3 regions of the Novosphingobium sp. BL-52-GroH genome follow, and region 2 is predicted to be linked to each of the others. Evidence: predicted binding sites of a transcription regulator. Region 2 holds the regulator's gene; each other region holds the start of a gene.
The links. Region 2 encodes LexA, which represses DNA repair genes until DNA is damaged. Its sites were predicted from a motif close to GTTCCNCNCTTGTTCT; they were not measured.

Region 1 (10,336 bases), on a different replicon from region 2:
AAGCGGAGGATAGCATAACGAGAACATCATGGCAACAAACCCAAGAAATCGGTCTGCCGGGATAGGTAGATACAGCGATGATCCGATTGGCTACTGCGCGCTCGGATTCTCGTGGCTGATTGTCTCGGCGCTAGGGCTTCTTCCGCTCGCGGAAGCTTCTTTACATCGTTCTCCCTCGATCGCTGCCCCCATTGTCGTCGCTTTCTTCATCGCGTTTGGCAGCGGTGCAATCCTACGGAGAAAGTATTCATGGGTGGGCGTCGCCCTGCACATCTACAGTCAGATAGCGATTTGGCTTTCGCTTTTTTGCGCATCACTGACGATGGTTCTGATCTGGCTGGCGCCTCAATGAGCCAAACGCTTTGGCAAACCACTTGAACCTAAAGTCCGGTCGTTCCTAGGATCACTCGTTTCAAGCCTACCGATTGCGCGTCGGAAAAACAGGCCCGCGCACGCTCATACTGCGGGCCTCGTAGGGTCGCTGAAGGGCAGCAATATCGTCGTAGGAGCCGCGCAACCAGGTATCGACATCCTTGGGATCGAGGATCGTGATCATCGCTTTGGGATGGATCGGCGCCACCAGGTCGTTGGCATCGCATGTCACCATGGCGAACCCGTTTCCCTTTTCGGTGGTTTGCCAAAGGCCCGCCACAGCGAACACGGGTTGATTGGTCACTGAGAACCACATCTCGCCCTTCAGCGGTGGCTTGCCATCGGCAAGGTCGTGCTTGTCTGGCGTGAACTCACAAAACTCGGTGAGTGGGACAATGCACCGGTTGCCGGGCTTCTCGGCAAGCACGCGCCACTGTGGCAGCGCCAGCTTGCGCACGTTGGTCATCGGCCAAGGTGCCTTACCGCCCAGCACATCCCACGTCATCACGTCCCAGGCACGCTGGCCTGCGTCCTCGCGAATTACGTAGCAGCGCCCCTTGGGCCGCAACTCCTGCGGATCGAACCGGTTGTCGCGCGGCCGAGCGCTGAATAGTTTCGCAGCCGAGCCAAATAGAGTCTCCGGCTCGTTCTTCAGGCGTGCACGGTTACACATGGCCGATTCCTTGGCTTGGCTTTAGCGCGCGACGGGCACTTGGTCGATGCGCGTGGTCCATGACGGGCTTTTGAAGGTCCGTTTGGTATCGTACGATTTGGCGCCCATACCTTCGGAGGCGAGGCGCAGCGTATTACGCCCGAACCTGTCGTTGATGCCGTCAAGCGCGGCTAGCAAGGCAGGCGAACGGGGATCAGGCGCAGCAAAGAGATCGTGCTGCGCTCCTGATTCCGCTTCAAGACCTTCCAGCATTACGCCGCATTTGGTGTAGACCGCGCCCTGCTCGAACATCGCTTCGGCCATGCGCGCTGCGGTTCCAGCAATAACGCGCGGATCGTTGGTGGAGGGCGAAAGCCGTGCCACCTTGGAGGCCGACGGTGCATTAGGCTTGAACCGGCTTCCGTGCGCGAATGCGAACAACCGGCAAGCCTGAAGTTTTTGAGCGCGGATTTTCTCGGCCGCGCGTACAGCCCTTCGCACCATCGCTTCACGCAGTACCTCGCGATCGTGGACCGGATCTCCGAACGTGCGCGTCACCGCCGTAGACTTCAGTGCTTCCGGCTCAGGTTGGAAGTCACTGCATTCGACGCCGTTCAACTCGCGCACTAAGCGCTCGAGCACGACAGTCCCGACGTCACGAGCGATGTCAGGGTGCATCGCTGCAAGATCGGCCGTCGTGCGGATGCCGAGCGGGTGCAGCCGTTTTGCCATAGCCTTGCCGATACCCCACACCTCCTCGATTGGCCATTTGGCGAACATGCGCCGGCGCAGCCCCTCGTCGTGCAGGTCGATGACGCCGTTCCAGACTTTCTCGGACGCCTTCGCCAAAGCGTTGGCGACCTTGCTTAGGGTCCGTGTCGGACCAAGCCCAATCCGAGTCGGCAGCCCAACATGTAGTTTGATAGTCGCGCGAATGCGCTGCGCCTGCTCGACATCACCAAGGCCACAAGGTAAAACTGGTAGATGGAAGAACGATTCGTCGATTGAATATATCTCGACGGTATCGCTGAACTCGGAGAGCACCATATTGAAGCGCCGATTCATATCCGAGTAAAGCTCGTACGAACTCGATCGATATTGCACGCCATGCCGCTTCACGATGTCGCGAATCTTGAACATGGGTGCCCCCATCGAAATATGAAGCGCCTTGGCTTCTGCCGATCTCGCGATGGCGCATCCGTCGCCATTCGATAATACTATCAGCGGCACATTGCGCAGCGTGGGATCGAAGACCCGCTCGGCCGAGCAGTAGAAGTTCTCGATATCGACAATGGCCCAGCTCATGACGGATCAGGCCTGAAGGTTGCGGACGCTGGCGCGGACCACGCCCCACACCTCGACGCTCTCATCCGCGACGACAGGGTCATAGTGCATGCGACTGTTGCGCGCCTCGAGCGTTGGCACGCCATTGCGGACGCAGAGCTGGCGGACGACGAAGCCGCCATCGACGACGGCGATGACGATGCGGCCGTTCACCGGCTTCGCATCACGATCGACCACCAACACGTCGGAATCGAACAGGCCCGCATCGAGCATGGATTGTCCGCTGACACGGAACACGAAGCTGGCGGCGCGATCGAGGCGCAGCAAGTCAACGAGGTTAATCGCGGATTCCTCCCAGTCCTGGGCGGGGCTGGGAAAGCCCGCGCCGGCCGCGCCGACAACCTTAAGTTGCACGGGCCGAGGGAGGTCGCTGAGGGGAATCGGCGTGGACGGGGGTATGGCAAGAGTGGTGGACATTGGTCGCTCATACCGCAAAAATGAACACGAAGGGAACATAGCAAAAACACAACACGTACATTGCGCTTCGATCACGCTCGCGGACAGTTTATGTGCGCGCGACCGATCCGCCAGGAAACCGCTGGCTGTATCCTATGAATCGGCAACGATTTTGGGATGCGATCCGATCGCGCCCGTGTCGCGAAAAACTGCTATTGGGCAAATGACGTTTTCTAAAGCCCTTCCGGCCAACTTTTCGCCTTTATATCAGCAGTCTTCCAAGGGCAGGCTTCGATAAGCGCTGCCCTCACTTCTAAATCGAAAACTTCGCGCTCTCTTTTCTCGTAATCAAGAAAATCGATAATTGATCGTTGTCTTTGATGCCGCTCGGAAGCGGATAAAATTGCCGAAGTTAAATCTGGGTATTTCGCGCCTTCAGCCACCCTATCTCGATACCAACTAATATATCGCTGCATCATGTCGGGTGACATTTCATTATTATGCGACTCGGCATACTCCGCATCTGCTAGAAGCATATGGCTATGAGCACGCAATTTAGCGGCCTGATCTTCTAAAACGGAGGCACACTTCATTTGCGCGTCTCGCCCACCTACCGGCGCAGTGGCAGCGAGTACCAAGAGAGCAAGGTATGCAATCATACCCTTATGATGACGGAAAAATTTCTGGCAGTCCAGACGGGGCCGCTAGGCGCAAATTCTTGGCACTAGAGGGGTGGCTCAATAGGGTTGCCTGATCCACCATATGCGCCATAGCTTTTGCGCCTGGCGCATATGGTATAGGTAGCGCGCCATGCCGATATATGCTCCCGGAGAGGCCCCCGGCATCTCCCTTCTCAGAGCTAAATCGAAAGGTGTTCCGGTCTTGCCGCAGGCGTGATGCCCTCGTCTAATAGGCCAGCCACCACCGAGACCAGCATGTTGGACGGCGACCGGTAGAAATCATCAGCCTTGACGGCGGTTCGGCCCGAAGACCCGGCAGAATTCCATTGCCATTGGGCCTTTATGCATTCGTTGCAGCGTAAACGGCTCGCGGCCGCCGAATTAGCGAAAATGGGGCGCCCTGACCGGGTGGCCAAAACCTAACCATGATGGGTATGCCTATCTGCAAAGTTTCGTCACAGGCTGCTGACCCGAACGAAGGGAGAATCCCTATCTTCCTTGAGGAACGCCAATGCATAGATAATTCTCACAGAGACCATTCGCGTACTAGATCCAAGGAATCCAATTGTTTCTGGCAGAGAATGCAAAACCAATTGCCATGCGGTCAAATGTTATATATCCGTTCGCCATCCTGACGGAATTGTTCTTCGTGGGATTAGGACCCGAAAGCCATGACAAATCATTCGCTGGAAGCCGTAACTCGAGACATGCTGATCGACGCCGCCCTGAAGGCCGTCACGGAGAAGGGCTACACCTACAAGCGCAGGCCCGGTCGCGGGCTGTCGAACACCTATGAGCTGACCAAGGACAAGGTGACGAAAATCGCCTGCGTGCGGACAACTAAAGATCGTGCCATCGCCTTCGTCCCCCAAGAGGGCGGCAAGCGCTGGAAAACGTTGAGCGACAGCGACCTAGTTCTGGTCAGCGCCATCGACAGCCGTGAACACCCCCGGTTTATCGCGGTACACCTGTTTGACGCGACGGAAGTGACGCAGCGGTTCGACACGAGCCATAAGGTACGCATCAAGAACGGTCACAAGGTCGAGGATGACTATGGGATGTGGGTGCCGCTCGACAAGGCCGACGACACTGTTCCCAGCCAGGCGGGCCACGGCCTTGCGGCCGATTTCCCGCCGATCGCCAATTACAATATCGACGATCTGCTTGAAGACGGGGATGCTGGCGAGGCGCTGGCCGAAGAGGTGGTGCATACCCCGGATGCGGCGCGCGCATTCGATTTAAAGACCGTGGCCGAGGTACTGACCTTTTCGCGTGAACAGATTGCGGTCCTAACGGGCATGCCGATCGAAGGAATCAAGCTGGATTTGAAGATGGGTATGTGATGTGCCCCATGCTGGGGCAGATAAGGCCCTCATCAGCCTGGCCGCCGAACTCGAAACAGAGGTCTTTTAGCGTATATCTTTGCCCGTTATATTTGGGGCCCCCACCTCGTAGCTTGGTGCCTTGGATGTACTATGCTGGGGCGAATGTTTTGGGAGGTACATTTGCCGAAATCCATTAAGAGCGGCAGTCTATGAGCGATCCTATCTACCTCGACGGCTTCTCGACCCTGCCGCTTGCCCCAGAGGCCCAGACCGCCATGGTATCCGCGTGGTCTAAGCCGGGTAATGCCGGTTCGCCCAATGCCGCGGGAGAACGAGCCGCGCGGATCGTGGCTGATGGCCGTGCGGCGGTGGCCGCACTGATCGGCGCCGCACCGGACGAGATCATCTTCACCTCGGGCGCGACAGAGGCGAATAATCTCGCTTTGCTCGGCGCCGCACGCGCCATCGCACGCGAAGCGCCGCATAGGCGGCGCATTCTACTTTCGGCCATCGAGCACAAGGCGGTGATTGAACCCGTGCGCCAGCTCGAAGCCGAGGGATTTGTCGCTACGATCGTGCCCGTGACGCCAAACGGCGTCATCGATCTTGCCGCCCTGCGCGCGCTTGCGGGCAACGACATCGCCCTCGGGTCGATAATGCTTGTGAATAACGAACTCGGGACAATCCAGCCCGTAGCCCAGGCAGCGGACATCGTTCACGAGGCCGGCGGCCTCGTCCACTGCGATGCCGCCCAGGCGGTGGGCAAGATCCCGGTCAACGTAATCGATCTCGACATCGACTATCTCAGTTTGTCAGCGCACAAATGCTACGGTCCCATGGGCATCGGCGCGCTCTACGTGTCCGCGGCCGCCATCAGACCTGACGCGCAATTGTTCGGCGGTCATCAGCAAGGCGGCTTGCGTTCCGGCACAGAGCCCGTGCCCCTGATCGCGGGGTTCGGGGCGGCGGCTCGCTTGGCCGAGGCGAGCCTTGCCATGGACGCAGAGCATGGGAACGGTCTGCTTGGTCTGCTTCTCGACGAAATGCGCCGAGCCCAGCTTCGCTTCTCGATCGTTAGCGGCGACGCCGAACGCATCGCCGGCGGCGCTGCAATCGCCATTTCTGACGCCGATGGGGACATTTTGAGCGCACTACTCGCTAGAACAGTGGCAATCTCGACCGGGTCGGCCTGTACATCAGGCCAAATTCGGACATCTCATGTGCTTGAAGCCATTGGCTTTTCAGAGAAAAAGGCTCGATCTGTCATTCGACTTTTCTGCAATCGCTACACAGGTGAACAGGAAATTCGAACTGCTGCCGAACAGATTGTAGAGGCCGTCCACCGATGCGGACTTGCTACTGGTGACATTCGCCAGTAGCACATTTCCATGGCGCGGGATGATTTGAAAATTGATTCGAAGGTGCAGTTCACGGGACATGAAACGTTCCCGCTCCGACTGCTGTGGCTGAAAAAAGCGTATGACGCCGTTGGTACTGAAGCTCCTATAAGAACATTCCAGGAACAAGAGGCCATAGCGCGCTTCGGCGTCGGCCGCAACATGGCCAATTCGATGCGTTATTGGGCCAATGCCTCAGGCCTGTTCGACGAGGCGGACCGGATAATCCGGCCCACCATGCTCGGCCACGCCATTCTAGCCGATGACGGCCTAGACCCCTTTCTTGAACAGGCCGCATCTATCTGGCTCGTCCATTGGCATATCGCGAGCATCCAGACTAAGGCCACGACGGCGTTTTATGCCTTCAATATCCTAAACGCGATTGACTTCGATCCGGCCAACCTCCTTGAGGAACTGATTGCCTCCGTCACCGCCAACGGTTGGCGCGCCACGCGCGGTACGCTGAAACGCGACATCGAAGTCTTTTTGCGCAGCTATGTGCGCAAAGGCGAGACATTCAGCGAAGACGCTGCCGAACCGCTACTCGCCGAGCTCTCCCTCATCCGCGAAGCGCGGCTAGGTGGCTGGTATGAATTCGTCCGGGGGCCAAAACCAACGCTGCACGACGCCATTTTCGCCTATGCCCTTGGTGCCTTCTGGGAACGCAGTGGCGGTGCAACGACCCTAACTGCCGAACAAATCTGCTATGCGCCAGGATCACCGGGGCGCGTCTTCAAGCTCGACGAAGACAGCGTGGTTACCCGCCTTATGCGAATTGATGACGTGACCGATGGTGCCTGGCAATGGGTCGATACCGCCGGCCTGCGACAGATCCAGAAGATCAGGGACATCGACGCGAGAAGACTGGTCCCCGCCGCCTACCGCTCGGGAACGGCTTGGAAAGCCGCAGCATGAAGGCACTTGCTACACAGGTCGCGATCGACCGGCGTTTCGCGCGGTCGGCCAGGCTGGATGCCGATCTCAACGGCACGCCGCCGCTCGTCGGTTATGTCCTGCAGGCGACGGTTGCCAAGGCGCTGACCTTGCTCGCCGAAAGCCAGATGGAGAGCCAGCAGGGCGCCTTCACCTGGACCGGCCCCTATGGCGGTGGCAAGTCGAGCGCGGCGCTTTTTCTGGCCAATCTGGTCGCAGGGCCTCATGCCAACCGGAAGATCGCCCGCGAAATTGCCGGTGAAGAGCTCAGCGAGCTCTATGCAAAAGCATTCCCCAAGCGCGGAGGCGACTGGAAAGTCGTCGCCGTGACCGGCGGGCGGGTTCGGCTCCGCGAAGCCATCACTGAGGCGGCAGCGCAAAGCCTGGGATGGGACGGCCAGACAAAGCTGCGCTGTGGCGAGAGCGACGACAACCTGATAGAATCCCTCCTGTCAGCACAGAAAAAGCGCGCGAGCGGAATACTCCTGATCCTCGACGAACTCGGCAAAATGCTCGAGCACGAGGCGCTCGAGGGCGGTGACGTGCATCTGCTTCAGGATCTCGCGGAGCGGGCATCACGCAGCGACGGCAGGCTTGTCGTCATCGGTATCCTTCACCAGTCCTTCGAGCAATATGCCGCTCGCGCAGCGCGCGATGCCCGGCAGGAATGGGCCAAGGTCCAGGGCCGATACCAGGATATCGCGTTCCTCAGCGGCGCGGACGAAACGGTCGCACTCCTCGGGCGAGCCATTGCCAGCACGCCGCCCGCTATCGCGTTCGAGAATGCGCGGCTCGTATCTGAGGCCGTGGCAAAGCGCCGGCCAACGGAAACGGAAAGCCTTGCCCGCGCCCTCGCCGACACTTGGCCGCTCAATCCCGTCACAGCACTGCTTCTGGGGCCGGTTTCGCGTGCGCGCTTCGCGCAGAATGAGCGAAGCGTCTTTGGCTTCCTCAGTTCCGCAGAACCCGCCGGATTCCAGCAGTTCCTCACGGCCACCAAGGTGGGAGCAGGAACCTATGACCCGTCCATGCTGTGGGATTATCTCTCCGCCAACTTCGGTATGGCGCTCGCGAGCGGACCCGATGGCAGCCGCTTCAGCCTTGCCTTCGAGGCGATAGAGCGGGCCGGAGCGAAAGGGGGACCGCTCCATGTTGCCCTCACCAAGTCCGCCGCGGTCATCGAATTCTTCCGTAATGGTTCGGGCCTGGCACTTGCGAACGATTTCCTCGCCGCCGCGCACCCGATGGTCCCGGAGCCCGAACGGGCCGCGGCGATCAAAGATCTCCTCGACTGGGCGGTGCTCATCCGCCAGCCCCGACTGGGCGGATACGCTCTTTTCGCCGGGAGCGACTTCGATCTGGAAGACGCAGTTAACCGTGCAACCACGCCCATAGACAACCGGCAACTCGAACATATTCCCCAGCGCGCAGGCTTCGGGTTCGCGACCGCAAAGCGGCATTATTTTATGTCCGGGGCACTCCGGACCTTCGAGGTCGCACTGCAGATCGTCGGTGCCGATGAAACCGCCGAAACTCTCGCCGCCGCCCTGCTCGCCCGAAGTAAGCGCGGAAGCGGGTTGCTCGCTCTGACCCTCAGCGACGGGGCGCTCCAGCCGTCCGACCTCGACGCTCTTGCCAAGGCGGCAGCGAAACTCCTCAAGCGCAATGGCTGCGTGATAGCGGTAGGAGCGGCGGCGGACAGTTTCGCGCTGCGTTCTTCGGCTGCGGAATTACTCGCTGTCGAACGCGTGATCCGGGACCATCCCCAGCTCGAGGGGGACAGGATCGCGCGCCGGGAAATTGCCGCGCGCCAGTCCCTGTGCATCGACGAACTCCACCGCACCCTCGAAGGGGCGCTCGAAACGGCGAGGTGGTTTCTCGCCCCCGCCCCCACGAAGGGATGGCGCGAGCCGCTTGCGGTTGTCGCGAGCGCGCTGGCCGACGCCGGTTATCCGTCCGCACCGATTCTCAAGAGCGAGTTGCTCCAGCGCGACAAACCCTCGTCCAACGCCATGGCGGCACTAAGGGATCTTGCCCACGCCATGGTCAGCCGTTTTGCAGAATCCGATCTCGGGATCACGGGTTACCCCGCCGAGCTTGGCCTCTATCTGACAGTCCTCAAGCCGTTCGGCCTGCATCGCAGCACTGGCAACGAGACTTTCGCCTTCGGTGAACCCGACGACAGCGCCGAAGGTAAATCCCTGCAACCAGCTTGGGATCTCATCGACAAGATGGGGGTGGATGGTCTCGACGTGGTCTTCAACCACTGGGCGCAGCCACCCTACGGGCTCAAAGCTGGTGTGATGCCCGTGCTGGCGCTCGCCTATATGCTGGCGAGGCGGGACACCGTCGCCATCTACATCGACGGCATCTACCAGACGGCGATCGACGACGTGGTCGTCGACAAATTGCTGCAAAACCCAGCCGAGTTCCGCCTGCGGCGGATAGACCGATCAGTTCGCGAAACGGCATTCCTGAGTGGCCTTGGGGAGCTTTTGGGCTGCACGTCGAGTGAGGGATCGCTGCCGGTCGCCGCTGCGCTCTTCCAGCGTTTTGAAGCGCTCCCCGACTATGCCACGCGCACGAGCCGGTTGGATGGGGATGCGCGCAAGGTTCGCTCGGTGGTCCTGAAGGCCGAGGATCCGGAAGCTCTTCTGTTCGACGCCCTGCCCGAAGCGTTCGGCGATCGGCTTTCACCAGACCTCGTCTTCCAAGGTCTTGTGTCCTGCGAGACGAGCTATTCGGATCTCCTTGGCGAACTGCGACAGGCCCTGGCACGAGCCCTCGGGATCGATGTCGACAGCTTTGGAGGCATTTCCGAGCGGGCCGCGACCATCAAGGGCCTGACGAACGACTATGCCTTCGATGCGTTCGCGGATCGCGCGGGCGCGATCGAGCAAGGTACCGGCGATCTGGAAAGCCTTGTGAGCGTGCTCCTCCATCGGCCCGCCCGCAACTGGTCCGACCGGGATCGTGAAGAGGCACTTACGGAAATCGCGCGCTTCGGCCGTCGTTTTCGTGAACTTGAGGCCCTCGCGGTGGTCCGGGACCGCAAGTCCCATACCGAAGCACTCGCGCTTGTCGTCGGCCTCGACCCCAAGACCCCGCCCCTGATGCGCAGCTTCGTGCTGAGCGAAAAGGAAAAAAAGGCTGCGGCGACGCTCGCGGACCGTGTCGTCGCAGAGCTGCGCTCTGATGACAAATCGGGGCGCCTGAGGCTGGCGGCGCTCGCACGAG
Region 2 (10,336 bases):
AGCGGTCTTCGCCGCGCCGGTCGGCAAGCTCGCCACGCCGCAGAAGAGCGTGCTTGGCTGGCACGTCATCCGCGTGGACGAGGAGCAGAAGACCCCCGCCCGCGCCCTCGCCGACGTCAAGGCCGAGCTTTCCGAGCAGGTCGCCGTCGACAAGCGCCGCAAGGCCTTCACCGATACCCTCGCCAAGATCGAGGAGCAGTTCTCGGACGGCGCCAACCTCAACGAGGTCGCCAAGTCGGTCGGCGCGCAGATCCAGCAGACCCCTCCGGTGACCGCAGACGGCGGCGTCTATACGAAGCCCGGCGAGACCGCGCCCGAACAGCTCCGGCCCGTCCTCGCGACGGCCTTCTCCATGGACCAGGAGCAGCCGCAGGTCGCCGAAGTCGAGCGTGGCAAGAGCTTCGTGATCTTCGACGTGACCGCCATCGAGCCTTCCGCGCCGGCTCCGCTCGCCCAGATCAAGGACGACGTGAAGCTGGCCTGGGCCGTCGACGCCGGCTCGAAGGCGGCCAAGGCGGCGGCGCTGCGCATGCAGGCCGACATCCGCAAGGGCAAGACGGTCGAACAGGTGCTCGCAGCCTCGGGCAAGAAGCTGCCCCCGCCGCAGCAGGTCTCGATGTCGCGCTCGACGCTGGCCGCCGCGCTGCGTTCGGGTCGCCAGGTGCCGCCGCCGGTCTCGCTGATGTTCCACATGGCCAAGGGCACCGTGAAGGTGCAGTCGGCCGAGGGCGAGCGCGGCTGGTTCGTGGTCCAGCTCAAGGACATCGTGCCCGGCAAGGTCGAGTCCGCGGAACTGGTGAAGAGCACCCGGACCGAACTCGGCCAGCAGCTCGGCCAGGCCTATGCCGATGCGCTGGGCAAGGCCGTGCGCAAGGACGTCGGCGTCAAGCGTAATGCCGCCGCGATCAAGGGCGTGCGCGACCAGCTCGCCGGCACTGCCGCCAACTGACACACCCAGGGAACGACATGGAACGCGAATCGGATCACAAGACGGCGCTGGAGCAGCTTGCGCGGGGCAAACCGGCCCTCGTCTGGCGCCGGCTCGTCGCCGATACCGAGACGCCGGTGGGTGCCGCGCTCAAGCTGTTCGAGGACGGCCGCGGCGATTTCCTGCTCGAATCGGTCGAGGGCGGCGAGACGCGCGGGCGCTACAGCCTGATTGGCCTCGACCCGGACCTGGTGTTTCGCGCCGTGGGCCCGGCCTGCGAGATCAATCGCGACTGGCAGGCCGACCGCGGCGCCTTCGCCCCGCTCGCCGGCGACAGCCTGACCGAACTGCGCGCGCTCGTCGAAAGCTGCCGCTGCGACGTGCCTGTGGAGCTGCCGCCGGCGCTGGCCTGCCTCGTCGGCTATTTCGGCTACGAGACCATCGGCCTCGTCGAGAAGCTGCCGCGCGCGCCGCAGAGCCCGCTCGACGTGCCGGACATGCTGTTCGTGCGCCCCTCGCTGATCCTCGTCTTCGACCGGCTTTCCGACGAACTGTACTGCGTCGCGCCGGTCTGGCCCGGTAGCGGCCGGCCCTCGCAGGAAGTCCAGCGCGCCGCCGAGCGCATCGACGAGGCGCTGCGCCGCCTCGCCGCGCCTGCGCCCGAGGGCGCCGCCCCCGCCGACCTGCCCGAGCCGGTGCGCACCCCGGTCATGGCGCCCGAGCACTACAAGGCCATGGCTCTCAAGGCCAAGGACTACATAGAGGCGGGCGACATCTTCCAGGTCGTGCTCGCCCAGCGGTTCACGTGCGAATTTCCGCTGCCGCCGCTGGCGCTCTACCGCAGCCTGCGCCGCATCAACCCCTCGCCGTTCCTCTATTTCCTCGACCTGCCCGGCTTCGCGCTGATCGGCTCGAGCCCGGAAATCCTGGTCCGCGTGCGCGCGGATTCGAACGGCAAGCCCGAGGTCACCATCCGCCCGATCGCCGGCACCCGCCCACGCGGGAAGACCCCGGCGGAGGACAAGGCCAACGAGATTGCCCTGCTCGCCGATCCCAAGGAACGCGCCGAGCACCTGATGCTGCTCGACCTCGGCCGCAACGACGTCGGCCGCGTGGCGCAGGCCGGCACGGTCGAAGTGACCGACAGCTACACGATCGAGCGCTACAGCCACGTCATGCACATCGTCTCGAACGTGGTCGGCAAGCTGGACACCGCCGGGCACGATGCCATCGACGCGGTGCTCGCGGGGTTCCCCGCCGGCACCGTCTCGGGCGCCCCGAAAGTGCGGGCCTGCGAAGTCATCGCCGAGCTGGAGCCCGAAACGCGCGGGCCTTATGCGGGCGGCGTGGGCTATTTCGCCCCCGACGGCTCGGTGGATAGCTGCATCGTCCTGCGCACCGGCCTGCTCAAGGACGGAGTGCTCCACGTCCAGGCCGGCGCCGGCATCGTCGCCGACAGCGACCCGGACTACGAACAGCGCGAATGCGAAGCCAAGAGCGGCGCCCTCTTCGCCGCCGCGCGCGAGGCGATCCGCGTGGCAGGGGAGCCGGGGTTCGGGCAGTGACGGCGGGCGCGCCGCAGGACCGTTCCTCGCGACGCGAAACGTTTCCGGACCGCCCACACCTCCGTCACCGTTCCCTTCGACAGTCCCGCGAAGGCGGGGATGTCGTAAAGGGGCGTCTGATGCACCGAAAGGCGCATGCGATCCGAAGCAGCGCTCTCGCCGCGGCACTCCTCCTCGCCGCCTGCTCCTCTGACGCGGAGCCGAAGCCCGACGTACCGCCCCCGCCGCCATGCCAGGGCGCGACGTTCGAAGGCGCCAGCTTCACCCACTGCACCGCCGTCCCCGGCCGCCACACCATCCACGCCGTCCTCGGCCCCAGGGATGGCGCGCCCTATCGCAGCCTGTCGCAGCTCGCGGTGGGTCGCCCGGGCAAGAGCCACGAGGTCGCCTTCGCCATCAACGGGGGCATGTTCGACGCCGCCGGCTACCCGATCGGCTACTACGTCGAGGAAGGCGAGAAGCGCGACGCACTCAACACCCGGGAAGGCTGGGGCAATTTCCACCTCCTGCCCAACGGCGTGTTCTACGGCGACGCGGCCGGCAACTGGCATGTCCGCACCGCGCAGGACTTCGAGAAAGGCGTCACCGACCGCCCCGATTTCGGCACCCAGTCCGGGCCGATGCTGGTCATCGCCGGCAAGCTGCACCCGAAGATCGACGCCGCCGCGGACGAGGCCGGCAAGTCGCTCAAGGTCCGCAACGGCGTCGGCGTCGATGCGCAGGGACGCGCCCACTTCGTCATTTCCGACGAGCCTGTCTCGTTCGGCAGGCTCGCCCGCTATTTTCGCGACGGGCTGAAATGCCCGAACGCCCTCTTCCTCGACGGCAGCGTCTCCTCGCTGTGGGACCCCGAACATGGCCGCGTCGATGGCGGCCCCCCGCTCGGCCCCTTGATCGTCGTCGAAAAAAGCGCAAAGGCGAAGAAATGATCCTGGTCATCGACAACTACGACAGCTTCACCTGGAACCTGGTCCATTACGTCATGGAACTGGGCGCCGAAGTCCAAGTCGTGCGCAACGACGCGCTGAGCGTGGGCCTCGCGATGGAGATGGCCCCGCAAGGCTTCCTCGTGTCGCCCGGCCCCTGCACCCCCAACGAGGCGGGCATCAGCCTCGGCCTCGTCGGCGCGGCGGCCAAGGCGGGCATCCCTCTGCTCGGCGTGTGCCTGGGGCACCAGTCGATCGGCCAGTACTTCGGCGGCAAGGTCGTGCGCGGCGGGCTGATGCACGGCAAGACCTCCACCATCGAGCACGACGGCACCGGCCTGTTCGAGAACGTGCCCTCGCCGATGAAGGCGGCGCGCTACCATTCGCTGATCGTCGAGAACATCCCCGAGACGCTGGTGGTCAACGCCCGCTCGGACGACGGCCACGTCATGGGCTTCCGCCATGTCGAACTGCCGATCCACGGCGTCCAGTTCCACCCGGAGAGCATCGCCACCCAACACGGCCACGCCATGCTCGCGAACTTCCTGCGCCTCGCCGGCATCGACGCGCGACTGCCCGACCGGGTGATCGCCCCCGTCGCCGACGAGACGAAGGCCGCATGACGCTTCCCGATCCGCTGCACCCGATCGCCGAAGACGAAGCCGAGGCCGCCTTCGCCGCGATCCTCGACGGCGAGGTGCCCGAAGAACAGATCGCCGCCTTCCTCGTCGCCCTGTCCGACCGGGGCGAGACCGCCAGCGAGATCGCCGGCGCCGCCCGCGCGATGCGTGCCCGGATGATTCCGGTGAATGCCCCCGCCAACGCCATCGACGTATGCGGCACCGGCGGCGACGGCTTCCACACCCTCAACGTCTCGACCGCGGTGTCGCTGGTGGTCGCGGCCGCCGGCGTCCCCGTCGCCAAGCACGGCAACCGCGCCGCCAGCTCCAAGGCGGGCGCCGCCGACACTCTCGAAGCGCTTGGCCTCGACCTCGACCGTGCGGTGGAAACCGCCGAATCGACGCTGTCCGAGATCGGCATCGGCTTCCTGTTCGCCGCGCGCCACCACCCGACGATGGGGCGGCTCATGCCGCTGCGAAAGGCGCTCGGCCGGCGCACGATCTTCAACCTGATGGGCCCGCTCGCCAATCCCGCGCAAGTCTCGCGCCAGTTGGTCGGCATCGCCCGCCCCGCCTACGTGCCGATCTACGCCGAGGCGCTGCTGCGCCTGGGCACCGAGCACTCGATGGTGATCTCGGGCGACGAAGGCCTCGACGAGCTGAGCCTTGCCGGCGGCAACGAAGTGGCCGACGTGCGCGGCGCCGAGCTGTCGATGCGCCGCGTCAGTCCGCAGGACGCGGGCCTCGCCATCGCCCCGGTCGCGGCGATCCGCGGCGGCGACCCAGCCTACAACGCCGAGGCCCTGCGCCGCCTGCTGATGGGCGAACCCGGGGCCTACCGCGACGCCGTCCTGCTCAACGCGGCGGGTGCCCTGCTCGTCGCGGGCGAAGTGGAAAGCTGGACCGAAGGCGTCGAGGAAGCCGCCGAAACCATCGACAAGGGCCTCGCCAAGGCCCTGCTCGACTGCTGGATCGCGGCGACGCGCGCCTGAAAGACGACAAGCATGACCGACAAGCTCACCGAGATCTGCGACACCAAGCGCGAGGAAGTCGCCGCCCGCAAGGGGCTCGCCACGATCGCCGACCTCGACGCCATCGCCACCCAATCGACCGCCCCGCGCGGCTTCGAGGCAGCCTTGCGCGCCAAGGCGGCAACCGGCTTCGCACTGATCGCCGAGATCAAGAAGGCGAGCCCGTCGAAAGGCCTGATCCGCCCCGACTTCCGCCCCGCGGAACACGCGGTCGCCTACGAAAAGGGCGGCGCCACATGCCTCTCGGTGCTCACCGACGCGCCTTACTTCCAGGGCCACGAGGACTTCCTGATGGACGCTCGTGCCGCCTGCACGCTGCCGGTCATCCGCAAGGACTTCATGGTCGACCCCTGGCAGGTCGCCGAGACCCGGGCGATCGGCGCGGACGCGATCCTCATCATCGTCGCCGCGCTCGACGACACGCTCATGGCCGAAATCGAGGCTGCCGCGCTGGAACGCGGCATGGACTGCCTCGTCGAAGTTCACAACGAACTTGAGATGGAGCGGGCAAGTCGCTTGAAATCGAGGCTTATCGGTGTGAACAACCGAGACCTGAAGCGCTTCGTCACCGACATCGGGACGACCGAGCGCCTTGCCCCGCTCGCGCCTGAAGGCACCCTGCTGGTGAGCGAGAGCGGCATCAACACATACGCCGACCTCCAGCGCCTGGCCTCCAGTGCGCGGACTTTCCTCGTCGGCGAAAGCCTGATGCGCCAGCCCGACGTCGAAGCCGCCACGCGCGCGCTCCTGACGGGCGCCTGAACCACCCCGTAACCCCGGTCGCGCGCCCTCTGTCCTACCGCGTCAGGATGTGTCATCGAAGCGGCATGAAGTCCCCTGCCCGCCCTCGTCCCGTCCGCAAGATGGCATGTCGGACCGCCCTTCGTCTTACGGTCCTGGACAGTGTAAACCGTGTAAACCTGTTCGGGATCGATCGCGTAACATGAGCAAATCCCTCACCCATATCGATTCGGATGGCACCGCGCGCATGGTCGACGTGGGAGCAAAGGCGGAAACGCAGCGTATCGCGGTCGCCTCGGGGCGGATCGAGATGTCGGCGCAGGCCCTCGCCGCGATCCGGGCCGGCGACGCGCCCAAGGGCGACGTGCTGGGCACCGCGCGCATCGCCGGGATCATGGCCGCGAAGCGGACCTCCGACCTCATCCCGATGTGCCACCCGCTGATGATCGACGCCGTCAACCTGGACTTCGCGTTCGAGGCCGATGCGATCCGGGCCACTGCGACAGCCTCGCTGACAGGCAGGACGGGCGTGGAAATGGAAGCAATGACAGCCACTTCCATCGCACTCCTGACAATCTACGACATGGCCAAGGCGCTCGACAAGGGCATGGTGATCGGCGCGATTCGCCTTGTCGAGAAGCGCGGCGGCAAGTCCGGTCACTGGCAGGCGGAGGGCTGGGGCGCATGAGTTCCGCCCCGCTCCCGCTGGAAGAGGCGCAGGCCCGGCTGCTTGCGCTCACGGCCCCCCTTTCGATCGAACACGTCGACGTCGAGGGGGCTCTCGGCCGCTATCTCGCCGAGCCGTTGCAGGCGCGCCGCACCCAGCCCGCAGCGGCGCTGTCGGCGATGGACGGCTATGCGGTCACTGCCGGAGACCTTGCCGGTCCTTGGCGCATCGTCGGCGAAAGCGCTGCCGGCCATCCCTATCCCGGCATCGTCGCGAGCGGCGAGGCGGTGCGAATCTCGACCGGCGCGATCCTCCCGCGCGGGGCCGAGGCGGTGATCCTGCAGGAAGACCTCGACCGGCGCGACCGCGACCTCGTCATGACCGGCGAGCCGCCCGAACCCGCGCACAAGCACATCCGCCCCTGCGGCATGGATTTTGCCGAAGGCGCCGAAGTCCTGCCCGCCGGCACCCGCATCGGCCCGGCCCAGGCGGCGCTCGCGATGTCCGCCGGGCACAAGCACCTTCCCGTCCACCGCATGCCGCGGATCGCCGTGATCGACAGCGGCGACGAACTCGCCTCCGATCCGGAGCTGTGCGGCCCCCACCAGATCCCCGCGAGCAACGGTGCCATGCTGCTCGCGCTCGCCCGCTCGCTGACGGTGGAAGCGAACCGCATCGGGCCCGTGGCGGACACGATCGCGGCACTCACCGCAGCCTTCGATGCGGCGTCGACAGCGGACGTCATCGTCACCAGCGGCGGTGCCTCGGTCGGCGACCACGACCTCGTGCGCCCTGCGCTCGAGGGGTGGGGCGCCAGTCTCGATTTCTGGCGCGTCGCCATCAAGCCGGGCAAGCCGATCCTCGTCGCGACCCGCCAACGCGATGGGCATAGGCAGATCATCCTGGGACTTCCGGGCAATCCCGTGTCGAGCTTCGTGACCGCCTATCACTTCCTCCTCCCGCTGCTGCGCCGGATGCTGGGGGCTGGCGAGGCACTGCCGATGCGGATCACCACCCGCCTCGGCACTCCGGTCCGCGCCAACGGGCCACGCCGGGAATTCCTGCGTGGATGGTGGGACGGCGAAACCGTGGTGCCGCACGCGATACAGGACAGCGGCGCCCTCGCCTCGCTAGCCGCCAGCAACGTACTGATCGATCGACCCGCCCGCGCACCTGCCGCAGAGCCCGGTGACGAAGTGCGCATATTCCTGCTCCGGAATGGCGGTATCGCCTGAGGCATTGCTTGACGCAGTTAAATTCGTTGCTTAATTGTTCTCGCAATGTTCGCGATAGGAACATTCCCGGCCGAAGGGACCTTCGCCCGGTCGCAACGAGAAGGCAGCGACAATGTTGACGCGCAAGCAGCACGAATTGCTCCGTTTCATCCAGGCCCGGCTTGAGGAAAGCGGCATCTCCCCCAGCTTCGAGGAGATGAAGGAAGCGCTGGACCTGAAATCGAAATCGGGCGTGCATCGCCTGATTTCGGCGCTCGAGGAACGCGGTTTCATTCGTCGCCTGCCCAATCGTGCCCGCGCCCTCGAAGTCTTGCGCCAGCCTGACGACACCGGCACCAGGGCCCCGCGCCCCGCGCCGGCCAACAGCAACGACGACACGCCCGGCCGCACGCCCCAGCGCGCGCCCGAAGCAGCCAACGACGTCATCGAGATTCCGCTGCATGGCCGAATTGCCGCCGGCGTTCCGATCGAAGCGCTCGAAGGGCAGTCATCGCTGTCGGTCCCTGCGGCATTGCTCGGCTCCGGGGAGCATTACGCCCTCGAAGTGTCCGGGGACTCCATGGTCGAGGCAGGTATTCTCGATGGCGATTTCGCACTGGTGAAGCGCACCAACACCGCCCGCGACGGGGAAATCGTCGTTGCCCTGATCCGCGGCGAAGAAGCGACGCTCAAGTACTTGCGCCGGGAAAACGGCATGGTCCGCCTCGATCCCGCCAACGCCGCCTACGAACCGCAGATCTACGGCCCCGACGAAGTCGAAGTCCAGGGCAAGCTTGCAGGACTGCTGCGGCGCTATCACTGAAACGAGGTGTCGCGGCACGAGCCCCGTGCGAACCTCAGTGCAAGCTCCCTGACGATTTCCGACCGATCATCGAGGCGGGTCGGGAATGGTCGCTGGCCCCGGTTCCGAGGGGCGCCACCAACCGTGTTCGCCCTCGCCATCCGCGACGGTGGCCAACCGCCGCTCGGACAAGTGCACGGCAAGTCCGCCGGTTCGGTTCAGCAGGCCCCGGTCCGCCTTGAACCAGCGGGGGCGGCAACTGCCCGGAAGCCAGCGATCGGAAATCACGATGTCGCTGCGATCGCAGGCCGCCGCGAGAGCGCGCTCGGGCACCGCGTCCCGCCCGCGCGATACCAGCAGGCGCCAGGTGCCGCCTTCGCGCTTCAGTGGGAGCGCGCAGAAATCGCGGTTGCAGTGCGCTCCGGGCCAGCGATTGAGCGGTACGGGATCGCCTTCCATGCCGGCCAGTTCGCGCAAGTTGTCGCGCGCATAGCCTTCACCGCCGTCACGCAGGACGAACAGCCGCTGGCCACCGGCCTCGACCAGGCCGACGTGGCGCCCGTCTCCGGAGACCAGGATATCGGGCGGCGAAGCGACGGCGAGCAGTCCCGCGCCAAGCAGCGCAGGCGGAAGGCCGATCCAGCGGACCCGCCCGCTCCACAAGCCGATCCACAAGCCTCCGGCCACGAACACCAGGAAGGCACCGTTCGCCCCGGCCGGCAGGATCGCCACGGCGCCCGGCCGCGATGCAAACCAGTGAGCCAGGCCGGTCAACAGGTCGATCGCGCTCTGCGCCAGCCACCATAGCGGCCAGCCTGCTCCCAGCACGTCGAGGACCAGGGCACCGGCAAGCAGGGGCATGACCACGAACGTCGTCAGCGGAATGGCGAGGACGTTCGCCAGGGCGCCGTAGATGCCCGCGCGGTGGAAGTGGAAAAGCCCGATCGGCATGAGCACGAGGTCGATGACGATGCCGGTCAGAAGCAACATCGCCAGGTGGCGCAGCGCCCGCGCCGCCAGCAATTCGTCCCGCGGGGCGACGAAGGCACGCACGGGGCCGGCCGTGGTGAGCGCGACCAGCGCCAGCACCGCGCCGAAGCTCATCTGGAAGCTCGGCCCGGTAACAGCCTCGGGCCAGAGCAGCATGACGCAGAACGCCGCGACGGCCAGCATCCGCAACGACAGGGGTTCGCGACCCAGCGCCAGCGCCACGAGAACCAGCAGCGCGCCGATGCACGATCGTACTGTCGGAACTTCCGAACCGGAAATCAGGGTATAGGCCACGCCGGCCAGCGCCCCGACCGCTGCGGCCACCATCGGCAGGCGGACGCGCAGGGCGAGCCAGGGGAACAGCGCCAGGACGCGCACGACCAGGACGTAGATGGCGCCGACTACGGCGCTGACGTGCAGCCCGCTAACCGAAAGCAGGTGCGCAAGCCCGGAGTCGCGCATCGCCTCGTCGTCGGCTTCGGTGATGCCGCCCCTGTCGCCGGTGACGAGCGCGCTGGCTATGCCGGCCCGCTCCTCACCGATTCGCTCGCGGATGTGGTCGGACAACGCCCGGCGCAATCCCGACAGCCTGCCACCGCCCGGCTCTCCCTGCCGCACGACCTGCACCTCGCCGAGAGCCGAACCGCTGCCGGCAATTCCCGAGAACCAGGCCGTCCGCGCGAAATTGTAGGCGCCGGGCAGCATCGGCGGCGCCGGCGGCATCAGCCGGCCCCTGAAGCGCACGATGTCGCCGATGCCGACCGGCGCGGCGGCATCCGTACGGGTTACGTTGAGGCGTATCTTGATCGACCGGCCGCCGTCCGGCTCGCGCATCGCCAGTATCAGCCGGTC
Region 3 (10,336 bases), 1.3 Mb from region 2:
CGGCATAGGCGCGCATGAACGCCTCGCTGGCCTTGAGGCGCGAGGGCGTGAACAGCGGGTTGAGCAGCGAGCGGGCGGCGGCGTGCCGGTCGCCGTCGTAGGAGACCATCAGTTCGATTTCGCTACCGGGATGGGCCGCCAGCAGGGCCGAGATGTCGTCGCCCTCGACCGCGAAGGGCAGCGGCGTCAGCGGGTCCGGGTTGAGCCACGAGGAGAAGTCGCGGGTGTTGAGCAGCACTTCGAGCGCCTCGGCGAAGCCGGTGACGACCACCACGTCGCGCGCGGCCATCTGGTGCACGGGCCCGTGGGCACGGATGGTCTCGAAGTAGTCGTAGGGGGCGAGCAGGACCGAATGGTCGGTGAAGTAGTCTTTCTCGATGACAGGGGCGGCGCTGGCCATGGTTGCTCTCCCGGTGGTGCGGCCATGTCGGCCTGCATTAAGTGATACAATGTGTATCATAACGTTCGGGGCGAGCCTATCGGAATCTGGCGTCGCGGGCCGTGCGACGCCGGCGCCGATTTTCAACTATCCGGAAACTACATGGAGGCGGCCGCAACGGGCGGTGGCGAGGCCGGCAGACGGGGGCTTCGCGATCGCCATGACCGGCCGGCTCGGCGGGCAATGGGCGTGCGAAGAGTCGGCAGTAATGCGGTGGGCCCTTTACGGCGGCGCGATGGTGGCCCAAATGCAGCGCCATGAGCACGTCCACGCCTGCCTCCGCCCCGGTTTCCTCGCCAGCCCCGGCCCTGGCTTCCTCCCCGGCGATCGCCATCCGCGACCTCGTCAAGCGCTATGCGCCTGCCGGGACGGGCGAGGGCAAGCTGGCGCTCAAGGGGGTCTCGTTCGACGTCCCGGAAGGCGGGATCTTCGGCCTTCTTGGCCCCAACGGCGCGGGCAAGTCGACGCTCATCAACATTCTTGCCGGGATGGTCATGAAGACCTCGGGTAGCGCCGAGATCTGGGGCTTCGACATCGATCGCGACACGCGCAACGCCAAGCGCTCGATCGGCATCGTGCCGCAGGAGATCGTGTTCGACCCGTTCTTCACGCCCTTCGAGGTGCTGGAGATCCAGGCGGGTCTCTACGGCATCGCCAAGACCCTGCGCCGCTCCGAGGAACTGCTGCGGGCGGTCCACCTCGCCGACAAGCGCGACGCTTATGCGCGGACCTTGTCGGGCGGCATGAAGCGGCGCCTGCTGATCGCCAAGGCGCTGGTCCACCAGCCGCCGGTGCTCATCCTCGACGAGCCGACCGCCGGCGTCGACGTCGAACTGCGCCGCCAGTTGTGGGAACTGGTCACCGAACTCAACCGCGAGGGCGCGACGGTCGTGCTGACCACGCACTACCTCGAGGAAGCCGAGGAACTGTGCGACCGGATCGCCATCATCAACCACGGCGAACTCATCACCAACAAGCCGACCCGCGAACTGGTCGGCATGGCGCGCGAGAAGATCATCGTCCTGACGCTCGATCGCGATCTCGTCGAACTGCCGAGCCATCCCGGTTTCATGAAGTGCGTGAAGACCGGGGAGCGCGTGCTCGAGATCACGTACGACAAGGACCGCAGCAATGCCGGTGAAATCCTCTCTGCGATGCAGGCACAGGGCTTCGCCATCGTCGACGTGACGACGCGCGAGGCGGACCTGGAAGACGTCTTCGTCACCCTGACGAGCGAGGCGCGCGCGGTCGGCTGATCCGGCCCGCCGCCCGCTGGCCGAAGCGATCCTGATCGATTGCAACGCTCTTCGTCATTCCAGCCTGCGCACCGATCACAAACCGCCGTTTCTGATCCGACGCTTACGGCCCGAGCGGCAGCGACACCGGGGTGTCGCAAAGCTTCTCTAGCGTGATGACACTACACTGGCGAAACGGCGTCGGCCTGTCGTCCCACTTTCAAGACCAGTGCCGAAGGGCCTTCGCGCAAGGGAAGCGGGCCGGTGTCGCGATATCGGGTTTCGCAGGATTTTCCGAAGGATTCCCGAAGCCACGCTCGCGATCGAAGATCGCAATTAAAATACGTTCATGATGAGCGAGCAAACCCGGAGCAGAAATTTCCGCACTGCGGGGTAACGGCGAATATTTGTTGTGCGATGCGGTGTTGTCGTGAAACTAAGTAAAGTTACCTAGTCGGCACTGGTCTTGCCATCTTCAAGTTTCCATACGCCGCGTTTCTTGCGCCGAATAGGTTTGCCGCAATTATGACAAGTTCCGACATAGCCGGTTCCATCCCATTTCACCTCGGACCGAGTGGGCTCGTGCCTATTGGCAAAGCATAGTGGGATCGAGATTGCCACGGTGATAAGCCCTTTGGTGCGGTACGGCAGCTGACTAGACTAATTTTCTTTGATATCAAGTGAGCAATCAAGACAGATTACGAGTCTTGTCATCATTTTGATTTGATAACGAAGATCATGCGGCATCGCAACAAGGCTCGCGCCGCGCTCTGCAAACAGTTGCGATCCTGGCAGGCGCGGGGCTAGGAGGCGTCATGGAAACGCCCCCTAGCTCCACCCACGCATTCGACGCGCTCGTGATCGGTTCCGGCGCCGCCGGTCTCACCGCCGCCCTTGCCCTGGCCGACAAGGTCAAGGTCGCGGTGCTCGCCAAGGGCGGCCTCGCCACCGGCTCGACCGCCTGGGCGCAAGGCGGCATCGCCGCGGTGCTCGATGCCGGCGACACCTTCGAGGAGCACGTCCGCGACACCATGATCGCCGGTGCCGGCCTCAACCGGCGCGAAACGGTGGAGTACGTCATCGAGCGGGCTCCCGAGGCGATCGACCGGCTGGTCGAACTGGGCGTGCCGTTCAACACCGACGGAGAAGCGCTGCACCTCACCCGCGAGGGCGGCCACTCGCACCGCCGCATCGTCCACGTCGCCGACGCGACCGGCTGGGCGGTGCAGCAGGCCCTGCTGGCGGCGGCGGAGGCGCATCCCAACATCACCCTGTTCCCCGGACGCTCGTGCATCGACCTCATCACCGGCCGGCACGAAATGCGCTATTCGGGCTCTGGCCGGGTCTGGGGCGTCTACGCGCTCGACGAGGAGACCGGACAGGTCGAGGCCTTCACCGCCCGCGCCACCGTGCTGGCGACCGGCGGGGCAGGGCGCGTCTACCAGTTCAGCACCGCCCCGCGCGGCGCCACCGGCGACGGCATCGCCATGGCCTGGCGGGCGGGGGCGCGGGTCTCCAACATGGAGATGATGCAGTTCCACCCGACCTGCCTCTACAACCTGGAGGTCAAAAACTTCCTCATCACCGAGGCCGTGCGCGGCGAGGGCGGGCATCTCGTCAACCCGCGCACGGGCAAGCGGTTCATGGCCTTCTACGACCCGGAGCGGCTGGAACTGGCGCCGCGCGACATCGTCGCCCGGGCGATCGATTCCGAGATCAAGCGCTTCGGCCTCGACTACGTCCACCTCGACATCAGCCACCAGCCGCCCGAGTTCGTGAAGGAGCACTTCCCGAACATCCACGAGAAGCTGCTGGGCCTGGGCATCGACATGACCAGGGAGCCGATCCCCGTGGTGCCGGCGCAGCACTATACCTGCGGCGGCGTGCTGATCGACCTCGACGGCCGCACCGACCTTCCCGGCCTCTATGCGGCCGGCGAATGCACCGAGAGCGGGCTGCACGGCGCCAATCGCCTGGCCTCCAATTCGTTGCTCGAATGCTTCGTCTTCGGCGAGGCGGCAGCCGCGGACATCCTCGCGCACTGGGAGGGCTTCGAGGCGCCCCCGGCGGTCCGTTCCTGGGACGCGAGCCGGGTGACCGATTCGGACGAGGAAGTCGTCATCAAGCAGAACTGGACCGAGATCCGGCGCTTCATGTGGAACTACGTCGGCATCGTGCGCACCACCAAGCGGCTCGAGCGGGCGATGCACCGCATCCAGATGCTCAATGGCGAGATCGAGGAATACTACCGCCACTTCCGCGTCTCGACCGACCTGATCGAGCTGCGCAACCTGCTCCAGAGCGCCGAACTGATCGTCTCCAGCGCGCTCAAGCGGCACGAGAGCCGCGGGCTGCACTATACCCTCGACTACCCGGCGATCGACGCCGAGCCGCTGGATACCGTGCTGGTGCCTTAGGCGTCGCCCCGGGCTCGACCCGGGACGACGGCATGGTCAGAACCCGATGTGCAGAAGCCGGCCGAGGAAGATCAGCACCACCGCGCCGATCACCGAGGCGAGGCAGCCCGCGCGGCTGAAGTCGCCGCGGCCGCGGCTGGTGACGAGGCCGGCCACCAGCGAGCCGCCGATGCCGAGCAGGATCGTCGCGATCCAGCCCATCTCCACCGCACCCGGGTAGAAGAAGCGCGCAAGCACGCCGATGACGAGGCCGCTGATGATGGCGCCGATGATATTGAACATGACTTGCACGAACTCCCCTTCCGCGGCCGCGCCCGCGTCCGCAACCAGCGCTATAATTGTCCAGCCGCGATCGGGTTGCACGTCCCTATCTGCAGGCGACTCTATCCGCAGGCCGCGAAGGATCGGGCGACGATGCGCGTAACGCGCGCTTCGTGCCGGGTCGCAGGCCGATTCGGCTCGTCGCAAGCCGGATTCGTCTCGTCGGCAATTTATGTGGAAAAATTTTCCCGTCGGAGGCGCGATTTAGCCTATTGCATTGATGGCGGGGCGAGGACTTCCCACGCGTCGCGGGAGGCTCGCGGCGGACCCGCCGGCCCGGTGGTCGACGCTTATATCGGCAGCCCCCTCTTGAACCTTTTGATGGAAAGCGCACTATAGGTTGTGTCGCGCCGGTTGAGGGGCCTCAATACCTAGGGATGTCGTGCAGGGCCCGCAAAGTCCGCACCGGCGTCCCGAAGGCTTGAGGCAGGGCCTTTTCGCAAGGGCGCGCGGACGTGTGGCAGGGAATATCCGTTCTCTTTTTGTACTGGAAGTGGTAGACGGGCCGTCCAACGCCCGTCCGACTCGCCGCCAGTCCGCCACGCTGTTCGAAGCAGCAGTGAACCGCCCTCGTGGCGGTTCGATGACGTGATTTTAAGCTCGGGGGCAGCAGTGGATTTCAGGAACGGAAGCGATGGTCAGGTATCTGACGCAGATGCAGGTTCGGACATGACCTCGGCTCAGGTCGAGATGGAGGGCCTCTACGCCCCCCGAGAAGCCGCCCCCCGGCAGCAAAAGGAGACGGGCAAGGGCCCGGCAGTCGCCATGGACAAGACCGATGCCGTAACCGCCGATCTGGTCGCGGAGCCTGTCGAGGCGCCGGCCAAGAAGCAGGCCAAGCTCGTCGACGGTGATTCCAAGACCATCAACGCGCGCCGCTTCAGCATCGTCACCGACGTCTCGCGCGACGCCTTGCTGACCGATTTCGGCAAGGAAACGCTCGACGACCGCTACCTCCTCCCGGGCGAGAAGTACCAGGACCTGTTCGCCCGCGTGGCCGATGCCTATGCCGACGATCAGGACCACGCCCAGCGCCTCTACGACTACATCTCGCGCCTGTGGTTCATGCCCGCGACGCCGGTGCTGTCGAACGGCGGCACCGGGCGCGGCCTGCCGATCTCGTGCTACCTCAACTCGGTGGACGACAGCCTCGAAGGCATCGTCGCCACCTGGAACGAGAACGTCTGGCTCGCCTCGCGCGGCGGCGGCATCGGCACTTACTGGGGCGCGGTGCGCGGCATCGGCGAGCCGGTCGGCCTCAACGGCAAGACCAGCGGCATCATCCCCTTCGTGCGCGTCATGGATTCGCTGACCCTCGCGATCAGCCAAGGCTCGCTGCGCCGTGGCTCGGCCGCCTGCTACCTCGACGTCTCGCACCCCGAGATCGAGGAGTTCCTCGAGATCCGCAAGCCGAGCGGCGACTTCAACCGCAAGGCGCTCAACCTGCACCACGGCGTGCTGCTGACCGACGAGTTCATGGAAGCGGTCCGCGACGGCACCGAATTCCAGCTGCGCAGCCCCAAGGACGGGTCGGTCCGCAACACGGTCGACGCGCGCTCGCTGTTCCAGAAGCTGGTCGAAGTGCGCCTCGCCACGGGCGAGCCCTACATCGTCTTCTCCGACACCGTGAACCGCATGATGCCCAAGCATCACCGCGACCTCGGCCTCAAGGTCTCGACCTCGAACCTGTGCTCGGAAATCACCCTGCCCACGGGCCGCGACCACCTCGGCAACGACCGCACGGCGGTGTGCTGCCTCTCCTCGCTCAACCTGGAGACCTGGGAAGAGTGGAAGGGCGACAAGCGCTTCGTCGAGGACGTGCTGCGCTTCCTCGACAACGTCCTGCAGGACTACATCGACCGCGCGCCCGACGAGATGGCCCGCGCCAAGTATTCGGCCTCGCGCGAGCGGTCGGTCGGCATGGGCGTGATGGGCTTCCACTCCTACCTGCAGAAGCGCGGCATCGGCTTCGAGAGCGCGATGGCCAAGGCGCTCAACCTGCAGATGTTCCAGTACATCAACCAGAAGGCCAACGAGGCCTCGATGATGCTGGCCAAGGAGCGCGGACCCTGCCCCGACGCGGCCGACCAGGGCGTGATGGAGCGTTTCAGCTGCAAGATGGCGATCGCGCCCACCGCGTCGATCTCGATCATCTGCGGCGGCACTTCGGCCTGCATCGAGCCGATCCCGGCCAACATCTACACCCACAAGACGCTTTCGGGCAGCTTCGTGGTCAAGAACCCCTACCTCCAGAAGCTGCTCGCGGCGAAATCGAAGGATTCCACCAACGTGTGGAACTCGATCCTCGAGCATGGCGGCTCGGTCCAGCAACTGGACTTCCTCTCGGCCGACGAGAAGGCGGTCTACAAGACCAGCTTCGAGATCGACCAGCGCTGGCTGCTCGAATTCGCCGCCGACCGCACGCCCTACATCGACCAGGCGCAGTCGCTGAACCTGTTCATCCCCGCCGACGTCGACAAGTGGGACCTGATGATGCTGCACTTCCAGGCATGGGAGCGGGGCATCAAGTCGCTTTACTACCTGCGCTCCAAGTCGGTGCAGCGCGCCGGTTTCGTCGGCGGCGTGGAAGCGGACAACACCAGCGAACTGGCCAAGTTCGAACTGGCCGCCAGCACCACGGACTACGACGAGTGCCTGGCCTGCCAGTAACGGCTTGAGGTCTTGCAGTTCCACCGAGAGCGGCCTTCCGGGAAACCGGGAGGCCGTTTTCGTTCGGGGGGGCAACGTCGGACGCTACCGGCACGGTGCGGGAACTCTCCTCCTCGATCCCCGTCGCCCTCGCGACCGCGAGGGGCCCGCTTTTCGCGTCCCATGCCCGATTGCAAACAAGGGGGGCCCAGTCCGCACCAATCGCTGCCTTGCCAAAGCGAAATCCGTTTTCCTACACCCGGACGGCCGCGATACCTTTGCCGTATGCTTCAGCCCAGTTCTCTCCCCGCCGTATGTGCAACCTCCATAAAGAACGGCGGGGCGCCGGCGCGTACCAGCAGGGGGCACATCCGGCGGGGAGGGGCGCACCTTGCTCTTCAGGACTGTGTAAACCGTGTAAACCTGTGTGACCTTGCAAGCTGCCGTCAGCGCCCGCCCGCGTTCCTTGGGGGAGCGACGATGCAAAACACAGGCCGGGACGCGCCGGCTCGAATCACGAAAAACCCCGACCATCCCATAAGGGAGGCCGGGGTCGTCCCAAGGCTGGCGACCCGTAGGGGGAGGCCGCCGCCCTGGTGTTATTCGGTGGCTTAGTTGGCGCCGACGCCCATCGGGATCGGAGTGCCTTCCTTCAGATAGACGCGGTTGTCGTCGATCTTGTCGACATTCTCGATCGCGATGTAGTGGTGCGCGCCATCCGAACTGTCGGTGCGGGTCAGCTTGATCTGGTCGTCCTTGACGTCGTCGACGGTGCCGACGTGCTGGCCGGTGCTGGTGGCGACTTCCATGTGCTCACGGATGCGAAGCTTCTCGAACATCATGTTTCTCCAATGTCTTGGGGGGTATGACAGGGAAACATGCGGCAAGGGTACTTCGTTCCGGCGTTCGTCCCGGCCCAGAAACGCTTGGTGGGCAACGCTCGTCGGATGAACCCCTTCAGGGCTGGGCGCCGAGACCGAACGTGGCATCGCCGCGCTCGGAGAGCAGCACCGTATCACCGTTGACGCCGTCGATCTGTGTCACGGCGACGAAGCTGGCAGGCTCGCCAGGCCCGTGCCCGGCCAGCAGCAGTTCCTCGCCGTCGAGGCCTTCCACCGTGCCGAGCACCGCGCCGTCGGGACCCAGCACGGTCATGCCCTTGCGGATCGTGCCCGAGGCGGTCGCCCAGGAGGTTTCGGGATCTGTGGCAGGGCCGGTCATGGGATGCTCCATTGCTCGCGGGCAGCGGGGTGCCACCCTCGCATGGAGAAATGCGCCGCCTGTCCGCGCGGTTCCGCGAAAGCGGGGACCACGTTTGGACGGCTTGTGCGATGTCCCCCGCGCCCTCTGGCGCAGGAGCGGACTCAGCCGTCTGCCACTAGGCCGCGTGCTTGGCGCCGAAGCGGCCATGCTTGCGGAACCGCGTCATCCAGCGGTCGAGGAACAGGCCGAGCGGTCGCGCGGCGACACCGAGGTCGGCGATGCCGGGCACGGTGCCGCTGGCGACGCTGCCGGCCTTGAGCAGCTTGAATTGGTCCGAGCTGATCGGTGCGCCCGGCAGCCAGCCGGTGGCGCTGGCGATCAGGGCGGAGACGGCGTCCGGCAGTTCCGCGAAGCTGCGCGAACGGGCCTGCGCGGTGGCGATGCGCTGGTTGAACTCCAGCATGGTGATGATTTCGGGACCGGCAAGCTCGTAAGTGCGGCCGCCGTGCGCCTCAGGTGCGGCAAGGGCGTTGGCGATCGCTTCGGCCACGTCGTCGACGAAGACCGGCTGCAGCTTTGCCTGAGGCGCAAAGACGGGCAGGGCAGGCAGGCGCGAGATCAACTCGGCGAACATCATGACGAACCTGTCGTCGGGTCCGAAGATCAGCGACGGGCGCACGATCGTCGCACCCGGGAAGGCGGCGCGCACGGCGTCCTCGCCCTCGGCCTTGGTGCGCGCGTAGTCGACGTCCGAGCCCGCATCCGCGCCGATTGCGGAAACATGCACGAAAGCGCCCGCGCCAGCGGCCAGGGCTGCCGCGGCGATCGTGCCCGCGCCCTTACCCTGTACCGCGTCGAGATTGCCGTCGAAGGCGCCCACGAGGTTCACCACCGCATCCGATCCGGCCAGCACGGCGGCGAGCGAATCGCCCTTGGTCACGTCGACCCCTGCGAACTGCACCTGGCCGAGGTTGCCCAGCGCCTTGATCGCGTAGGCCTTCTTGGGATGCCGGCTGGCGATCCGCAGCCGGGCGCCGCGCGCGAGCAGTTCCTGCGCCAAGTGGCGCCCCACGAAACCGCCGCCGCCGAGCACGGTGACGATCTTGCCGTAGAGGGAATTGGTGGTGTCGATAACGGGGCTGGGGCTCATGGTCAGATTCGGTCCTTACCGTCGCCGCGCGGAGCGACTATCCCGCGCTGCAGCACATGAAGATGGCCCCTGCCACAAGGCCGGCGAAGGGGCAACCGGGCAGTTTGCCGAGGCCGCCGAAGGCGTGCCGCAAGGGAGCAATCGGCCGATGTGAAAATTGTTGCACGCGATGGTGTTGACAACGCCGCAGCCGCTGCGTAGAGGCGCCCTCCTACCCAGCAGGGACGGCGCTTCGCTCCCCTGCTACCGTGCCCAGATGGCGGAATTGGTAGACGCACCAGCTTCAGGTGCTGGCGCTCGCAAGGGCGTGGAGGTTCGAGTCCTCTTCTGGGCACCATCACTTCTCAAGTGATTGAGAACGTTGGGGGATCATCGCAAGATGGTCCCCCAAGTTCGTTTTGCTACGATAAGCTGTTACGGTTTGGTGCCGATAGTCCGCAGCGAAAGTCCCCGAAATCTGCCGGAAATGGTTCGCGCGGCTGTTACGGTTTCAGTCCCGGTTTGCTGCCAAAAGGTATGCGCCTTCGTAGCGGGCGATTCTATGTCCGCCGTCACGTGCCATGCGATCTTCAAGAGCCCCTCAACCGGGTAGAACTGTGGCGTTCGCTGAAGACGGACAGCCTCCAGACGGCGCTGCGTAGAATGCCCGCCATCATGGCCGGGATTGAGGCTGAGTTTGATCGTATTCGAGCAAGAATCGGCGCGACTACGGATGACGCGGCCTTGCGATTCCCGACCGTAGCTCAGCCCATCATAGAAAAAGTGCCGGTTTCGGTGGAACGCTCTGCCACTGCTCCATCCAATGACCTGACGCTGGCGGAAGCCTATCAGCAATATGTCGATGACCCCACCCATCGCTGGTCTGCCAGCACCCGCCAGAGCTATGAAACCTGCCGGAAGCTGGCGATCTCCGTAATCGGTG

Region 1: the regulator LexA is predicted to act here: its motif matches at 2,807-2,822, upstream of ACFFDA_RS10330 (LexA family protein).
Region 3: the regulator LexA is predicted to act here: its motif matches at 4,886-4,901, upstream of ACFFDA_RS20375 (ribonucleoside-diphosphate reductase subunit alpha).

The regions. Positions count from the first base shown of each region.
Region 1 is NZ_CP171151.1:57,373-67,708, reverse strand. It holds gene ACFFDA_RS10345 (hypothetical protein) at 29-352, shown strand; gene ACFFDA_RS10340 (SOS response-associated peptidase family protein) at 419-1,045, opposite strand; gene ACFFDA_RS10335 (Y-family DNA polymerase) at 1,067-2,329, opposite strand; gene ACFFDA_RS10330 (LexA family protein) at 2,336-2,785, opposite strand; gene ACFFDA_RS10325 (hypothetical protein) at 2,998-3,357, opposite strand; fluoride riboswitch at 3,711-3,784, opposite strand; gene ACFFDA_RS10320 (hypothetical protein) at 4,116-4,787, shown strand; gene ACFFDA_RS10315 (cysteine desulfurase family protein) at 4,979-6,148, shown strand; gene ACFFDA_RS10310 (DUF4007 family protein) at 6,158-7,081, shown strand; gene ACFFDA_RS10305 (hypothetical protein) at 7,078-10,336, shown strand, end outside.
Region 2 is NZ_CP171152.1:356,586-366,921, forward strand. It holds gene ACFFDA_RS14285 (SurA N-terminal domain-containing protein) at 1-949, shown strand, start outside; gene ACFFDA_RS14290 (anthranilate synthase component I family protein) at 967-2,493, shown strand; gene ACFFDA_RS14295 (phosphodiester glycosidase family protein) at 2,613-3,422, shown strand; gene ACFFDA_RS14300 (anthranilate synthase component II) at 3,419-4,042, shown strand; gene trpD (anthranilate phosphoribosyltransferase) at 4,039-5,031, shown strand; gene trpC (indole-3-glycerol phosphate synthase TrpC) at 5,044-5,832, shown strand; gene moaC (cyclic pyranopterin monophosphate synthase MoaC) at 6,014-6,499, shown strand; gene ACFFDA_RS14320 (molybdopterin molybdotransferase MoeA) at 6,496-7,713, shown strand; gene lexA (transcriptional repressor LexA) at 7,826-8,515, shown strand; gene ACFFDA_RS14330 (ComEC/Rec2 family competence protein) at 8,582-10,336, opposite strand, start outside.
Region 3 is NZ_CP171152.1:1,618,734-1,629,069, reverse strand. It holds gene ACFFDA_RS20395 (cytochrome P450) at 1-400, opposite strand, end outside; gene ACFFDA_RS20390 (ABC transporter ATP-binding protein) at 697-1,695, shown strand; gene nadB (L-aspartate oxidase) at 2,490-4,091, shown strand; gene ACFFDA_RS20380 (GlsB/YeaQ/YmgE family stress response membrane protein) at 4,128-4,373, opposite strand; gene ACFFDA_RS20375 (ribonucleoside-diphosphate reductase subunit alpha) at 5,082-7,082, shown strand; gene ACFFDA_RS20370 (DUF2171 domain-containing protein) at 7,673-7,900, opposite strand; gene ACFFDA_RS20365 (DUF2171 domain-containing protein) at 8,019-8,282, opposite strand; gene ACFFDA_RS20360 (complex I NDUFA9 subunit family protein) at 8,440-9,414, opposite strand; tRNA gene ACFFDA_RS20355 (tRNA-Leu) at 9,665-9,751, shown strand; gene ACFFDA_RS20350 (DUF6538 domain-containing protein) at 9,931-10,336, shown strand, end outside.